Linked DNA regions of uncultured Dysgonomonas sp.. The protein of the gene in region 1 interacts with the protein of each later gene in a pairwise test. Links are inferred from orthologs where the notes say so. Each region holds a gene or a part of one and is shown in the gene's direction. Other genes may lie near its edges. The genes, in order: ligA and leuS.

The links.
Region 2: the proteins of ligA (region 1) and leuS interact in binary tests that used the Escherichia coli proteins (3 or more experiments, as listed by UniProt). The link is inferred for uncultured Dysgonomonas sp. from one-to-one orthologs.

What each region holds. Positions count from the first base shown.
Region 1 is NZ_LT599032.1:534,978-538,228, reverse strand. Bases 113-3,025 are described here. They hold ligA (NAD-dependent DNA ligase LigA), read left to right. Parts: upstream 113-526; coding sequence 527-2,524; downstream 2,525-3,025. Other genes in these bases: galK (galactokinase), read left to right, coding at 2,565-3,025; gldG (gliding motility-associated ABC transporter substrate-binding protein GldG), read left to right, coding at 113-119. In the rest of the region: more of gldG, read left to right, coding at 1-112; more of galK, read left to right, coding at 3,026-3,251. UniProt on the Escherichia coli protein: DNA ligase that catalyzes the formation of phosphodiester linkages between 5'-phosphoryl and 3'-hydroxyl groups in double-stranded DNA using NAD as a coenzyme and as the energy source for the reaction.
Region 2 is NZ_LT599032.1:1,465,731-1,469,392, reverse strand. The notes cover bases 255-3,578. They hold leuS (leucine--tRNA ligase), read left to right. Parts: upstream 255-576; coding sequence 577-3,378; downstream 3,379-3,578. Other genes in these bases: QZL88_RS06390 (YitT family protein), read left to right, coding at 3,412-3,578. Also shown: DNA recombination protein RmuC, read left to right, coding at 1-122; more of QZL88_RS06390, read left to right, coding at 3,579-3,662.

The sequences.
Region 1 (3,251 bases):
AAGAAGCCTTTGAGAGCAGGGATAACTATATGGTGCTGAATATGGGGTTTCCTGTCTTGTTTATGGTTTTTCTTATGGGAGGTATTTGTATCTACAGGAAAAGGAAGTATGAAAAATAAGCTATTTTATAGTTGATTAAAATAGAATAAATTTATCTATATATAGTATGGTGGTAGGCCGCTAATTTATTGAAATATTGAATGGAAAGCGATAAACTAAAAAATAACAAAAAGTGTCAGGTTTGTCAAGTTTTTATATTAGCGGAGAAGTTATAGAGATATCGTAAAACGGAGAAAAACTGACAGATGAAAAAAAGTGCGAAATGTGTCAAGTTTGTCAGGTTTTTAGAAAATAGTTCCAAGTTAAGGGCTGAAAATTTCCGGAGTGAAAATGCGCATCCACTGTTTATTGCTAACTGACAACCGTTTATTGCTAACATATATCTGCCAAATCTGAAAAATAACTAATTATTTGTTTGGTAAACCTATTTCTTTCTATATTTGTATATACACTTTTAGCATTAATAATGGACCATATAAAACAGCAGATAGATGCTCTCAGGGAAGAGCTGAATAAACATAATTACGACTATTACGTACTGTCTTCACCTACAATATCTGATTTCGAATTTGATAAAAAATTAAAGGAATTATCTGAGTTGGAAACCCTGCATCCGGAGTATTTCGATGCTAATTCCCCGACTCAGCGTGTAGGTAGCGATATCAATAAATCATTCAGACAGGTGATACACAGATATCCTATGCTTTCACTTGGGAATACTTATACCGAAGCCGAAGTGACAGATTTTTACAACCGTGTGCAAAAAGGGCTGAATGATGAGTTTGAAATAGTTTGCGAGCTCAAATATGACGGAACATCCATATCCCTGACATATGTAAACGGCGAACTGACACAGGCGATAACCCGTGGCGACGGCGTACAGGGAGATGACGTAACGGCTAATGTGCGTACGATTCGCAGTATTCCATTGCGTTTGCATGGTAATGATTACCCTGTCGAATTTGAAATACGCGGCGAGATACTGATGCCATGGTCTGTATTCGAAGACTTGAATAAAGAAAGGGCAGAGCAGGAAGAGGCGCTTTTTGCCAATCCGCGTAACGCAGGCTCGGGTACGCTCAAGCAACAAGATCCCAAAATTGTAGCTGCGCGGAAGCTCGATTCTTACCTTTATTATATGCTGGGAGAGAATTTGCCGACTGATGGACATTACGAAAACCTGATGAAAGCAAAAGAATGGGGTTTTAAAATATCAGATGCAACAAAAAAATGTAAGACGCTGGACGAGATATTTGCTTATATACATTACTGGGATATAGAGCGCAAAAATCTGCCTGTAGCTACCGACGGGATCGTATTGAAAGTGAATTCGCTGGCGCAGCAACGAAATTTAGGCTATACCTCAAAATTTCCGCGTTGGGCAATAGCATTCAAGTTTCAGGCCGAAAAGGCGGTGACCACCTTGGAATCTGTCTCTTATCAGGTGGGTAGGACGGGGGCTGTAACTCCTGTAGCCAATCTGAAGCCTGTGAAACTGTCCGGAACCACAGTCAAGCGTGCTTCTCTCTACAATGAAGACTATATAAATCTGCTCGATTTACATATCAACGATCAGGTGTATGTTGAAAAAGGCGGTGAAATCATACCTAAAATAACCGGGGTAGATACTACCAAAAGAGGAATCTTCGATGAAAAGGTAGAGTTTACTAAAAACTGTCCTGAATGTGGTACTCCTTTAGTGAAAGATGATGGAGAGGCAATTTATTACTGCCCCAATGACATATCATGCCCGCCTCAGATAAAAGGCCGTATAGAGCATTTCCTTACCCGCAAGGCGATGAATATAGCCGGAGGATCGGAAACTGTAGAGCATTTGTACAATGCACGTCTTATACATAATATTGCAGACCTGTACACGTTGAAATGGCAGGATGTATCCCGTCTTGAACGCTGGGCCGAAAAAAGTGCAAGAAACCTTGTAGATAGTATTCATGCATCCGTTTCGGTACCTTATGCCCGTGTTCTTTATGCTTTGGGTATCCGTTATGTAGGAGAAACTGTGGCTAAAAAGCTGGCACTTGCATTTCCTAATATAGATGCGCTTATGGCAGCCTCGGCAGAAGAACTGGTGCAAGTGGACGAAATAGGTGACAGGATAGCGCAAAGCATTGTCAGGTATTTCGGCGAAATAAGCAATGTGGAAGTGGTAAATAAACTGAGAGAGTTTGGCATACAATTTGAACTTAGTGAGGATATCGTTTCTCAGCGAACAGAGAAGTTGAAAGGCTTGTCGATTGTTATCAGCGGCACCTTCGAAAAACATTCACGGGATGAATACAAAGCCATGATAGAACAAAACGGAGGAAAGAACAGTGGTTCTATTTCTTCAAAAACAAATTACATACTCGGCGGTGATAATATGGGCCCGGCTAAACTGGAAAAAGCTGAAAGCCTGGGAGTACCTGTTATAAGCGAAGAAGTATTTCTGGAAATGATAAAATAAAGAAACTTATTTTTTATAAACCTAAATAAAAAAAACAACCATGGAATTGAAACCAATCCAAGAAAAATTTAAATCTCTTTACGGGACTGATGGTGTAACATATACATCGCCCGGACGTATCAATCTTATCGGAGAACATACAGACTACAATGGTGGTTTCGTATTACCCGGAGCAATAGATAAAGCTATGTATTGCGTGATTAAACCGAATGGTACACCGGATCGCATCAGGGCATACGCTATGGACTTGTCCGAAATGGACGAATTCGGACTGGATGATATTCCAATCAAACAGTGGGGTAAATACATATTCGGAGTATGTAATGAAATGATCAAGCGTGGAAAGAAAGTTGAAGGTTTCGACTGTGTGTTCGCAGGCGATGTACCTCTGGGTGCAGGTATGTCTTCTTCTGCTGCTTTGGAAAGCTGCTTTGGTTTTGCAATCAACGATATGTATAACCTTGGTTTCGACCGTTTCGAACTTGCATTGATAGGTCAGGCTACTGAGCATAACTATGTAGGTGTGAAATGCGGAATTATGGATCAGTTTGCTTCATGTTTTGGTAAAGAAGGGTCGCTTATCCGTCTCGATTGTCGTTCCCTGGAATACGAATATGTTCCATTCAATCCGGTAGGATACCGTCTTGTATTGCTTAATACTTGTGTGGCTCACGAATTGGCATCTTCGGCTTATAACAAGCGTCGTGAATCGTGCGAAAATGCAGCT
Region 2 (3,662 bases), 930 kb from region 1 along the record:
AGTCGTATGATAAAGCTTTCTCCCAGTTAAAAGAAGGTAATGGGAATCTGATGCGTCAGGCAGAAATGCTTAAAGAATTGGGAGTTAAAGCACAAAAAGAACTTCCGGACGGTAATGTGTAGTTAAATATTGCTAATTTTCGAAAGAAAAACATCGAAATATGTTTTATAACATAAAAATCCATTATCTTTGTACTGTGTTTTTCATGGTATTAGATTTAAGGTTAACAATGAAGATTGGTTGTCGGGATGACAACCTTTTCTTATTTTATAGAAGTGCCTAAATCTATATATATCTTGATTTTAGTCGAAAAGTTGACAAACTTTACACTTTTACCCCTTTTTTATCTGTTATCTTTACCCCAATATTTATAATTCAGGAATTAGATGTCAAAGAACCTTTGATATATAGATAAAGAATTCCGAAAATAATAACTGTCTGTATTTTATAAGATGTATCCATGAATTACGCATAGTATAGGAATTGGTATGTATAAGAAAGCGCACATCTTAATTCGTATTAATGTAAAGAAATAACTATCTTTGCGCCAATAAAAATCGCAATAAAAACCCGGTTATGGAATACAATTTTAAAGAGATTGAAAAACGTTGGCATCAGTATTGGATCGACAACAAAACCTACAAAGTAACGGAAGATAAGAACAAACCAAAATATTATGTACTCGATATGTTTCCTTATCCTTCAGGAGCAGGCTTACATGTCGGTCATCCACTGGGGTATATCGCCTCTGATATTTTCTCTCGATACAAACGTTTGAAAGGCTTCAATGTCCTTCATCCGATGGGCTATGATGCTTATGGGCTTCCTGCTGAGCAATATGCCATACAGACAGGTCAGCATCCGGCTGTTACCACAGCGCAGAATATAAACCGTTACCGTGAACAACTGGATAAGATAGGCTTCTGCTTCGACTGGAGCCGTGAAATTCAGACATGCGATCCCAGATATTATAAATGGACACAATGGGCATTTATACAGATGTTCAACAGCTATTATTGCTATGATGAAGATCAGGCTCGTCCCATAACTGAGTTGGTCGAGGCCTTTGAACAAGTAGGTACGACCGGCATGAATATAGCTTGCAGCGAAGAGTTGCAATTTACCGCGGATGAATGGAAAGCATATTCTGAAGAGAAAAAACAGGAAATATTGCTTAACTACCGTATCGCATATCGCAGCGAGACCAAAGTAAATTGGTGTCAGGCTCTAGGTACGGTATTGGCTAACGATGAGGTCATCAATGGCTTGTCGGAGCGTGGCGGATATCCTGTCGAACAGCGTTTGATGCGCCAGTGGAGCTTGCGTGTATCGGCTTATGCCCAGCGTTTGCTTGACGGTTTGGAGAAGATAGACTGGAGTGAATCCATCAAAGAAACTCAGCGCAACTGGATCGGGCGAAGCGAAGGGGCAGAGATGCAATTCAGCGTGAAAGACTCTGATGTGAAATTCGATATCTTCACCACCCGTGCCGATACTATCTTCGGGGTTACCTTTATGGTGCTTGCTCCTGAGTGCGATTATGTATCTCAGGTAACCAAACCGGAACAAAAAGCGGAAATTGAGGCTTATATACAAGCGACTAAACGCCGTACAGAACGTGATCGCCTGATGGATAAAAAGATATCCGGCGTATTTACGGGATCATATGCTATAAATCCGTTGAACGGTAAAGAAATTCCTATCTGGATATCGGATTATGTGCTTGCCGGATACGGAACAGGCGCAATCATGGCAGTACCCGGACACGATAGCCGTGACCATGCTTTTGCGAAGCATTTCAATTTGCCTATTATTCCGTTGATAGAAGGTTGTGATGTGTCGGAAGAAAGTTTCGATGCCAAAGAGGGTATCATGATGAATTCTGGTTTCTTGGATGGCCTGACTGTAAAAGATGCTATCGACAAAGCCCGTGAATATATCAAAGAACATAAGCTAGGACGTATAAAAGTAAATTATCGTTTACGCGATGCTATTTTCTCGCGTCAGCGTTATTGGGGCGAACCATTCCCTGTTTATTATAAAAACGGCTTGCCATATATGCTTCCAATAGATAAATTGCCTTTGGAATTACCGGAAGTGGATAAATATCTGCCGACCGAAACGGGTGAACCACCGTTGGGACGCGCTATTAAATGGGCTTGGGATACAGTAAACAATGTGGTGGTAGAAACATCGAAAATAGATAATAAGACTATATTCCCGCTTGAGTTGAATACCATGCCGGGATTTGCCGGTTCGTCTGCTTACTACCTGCAATATATGGATCCATATAATGCGAAGGAATTGGTATCGAAAGAAAAAGATGAATACTGGCGCAACGTTGACTTGTATATCGGGGGAACCGAGCATGCTACAGGTCACCTTATATACAGCCGTTTCTGGGATAAGTTCTTATATGATATAGAAGTTTCGTGTGAAGATGAACCATTCAAGAAACTGATCAATCAAGGGATGATACAGGGACGTAGCAATTACGTTTACCGTATAAACGGGACAAATACATTTGTGTCCTACAATCTGAAAGATCAGTATGAGGTACAGGAACTTCATGTCGATGTCAACATTGTTAGTAATGATATCCTGGATTTGGAAGCATTCAAAAAATGGAGGCCGGAATATGAAACAGCGGAATTCATTCTTGAAGATGATAAATATATTTGCGGCTGGGCTGTAGAAAAAATGTCCAAGTCGTATCATAATGTCGTTAATCCGGATGATATTGCAGAAAAGTACGGAGCCGATACATTGCGCATGTATGAGATGTTCTTGGGGCCGTTAGAACAGTCCAAACCTTGGGATACGAACGGTATCGACGGGGTGCATCGCTTTTTGCGTAAAACATGGAATCTGTTTTACAAAGGAGATGATTTTGCAGTAACAGATGAACTGCCGACAAAGGAAGAATTAAAATCATTGCATAAGCTGATAAAGAAAGTTTCGGGCGATATTGAAGCATTCTCATTCAATACATCCGTTTCAGCCTTTATGATCTGTGTAAATGAACTGACTGCCGCTAAATGTAGCAAGAGAGTAGTTTTACAAGAGTTTCTTGTCGTTCTTGCGCCATTTGCACCGTTTGTTGCGGAGGAGCTTTGGCGTGCCTTGGATAATACAACTACTATATTCGATGCCGAATGGCCGGTATTTAAAGAAGAATATCTGGCGGAAGATTCGTTCCGTTATGGAGTGGCGTTCAATGGAAAAGTACGTTTCGATATAGAATTCCCGGCCGACGCAGTTCAGGCTGATGTAGAAGAAACTGTATTGAAGCACGAACTTGCTCAAAAGTGGCTTGAGGGGAAAACGCCTAAAAAGATCATCTTTGTACCCAAGAAAATGATAAATGTTGTTTTGTAAAGACATATGAATGCTTTCAGGAAAATAGAAGCTATGCCAAAAAGATATTTGAAAGAATTTTACTGGAAAGATTACATTATCATATCCTTTGGATTGGCGCTTTATGCCGTAGGGCTTATAGGCTTTATTAAGCCGGTAGGGATTGTAACAGGAGGCCTTACCGGTATAGCACTCCTTGTAGAATATGCATCGGGCATTCCGCTTCAGTATACATATTTTTTTACAAACTGTGCATTGTTGCTGGTTGCTTTGAAGTTGCTGGGATTCAAATTTATGATTAAAAC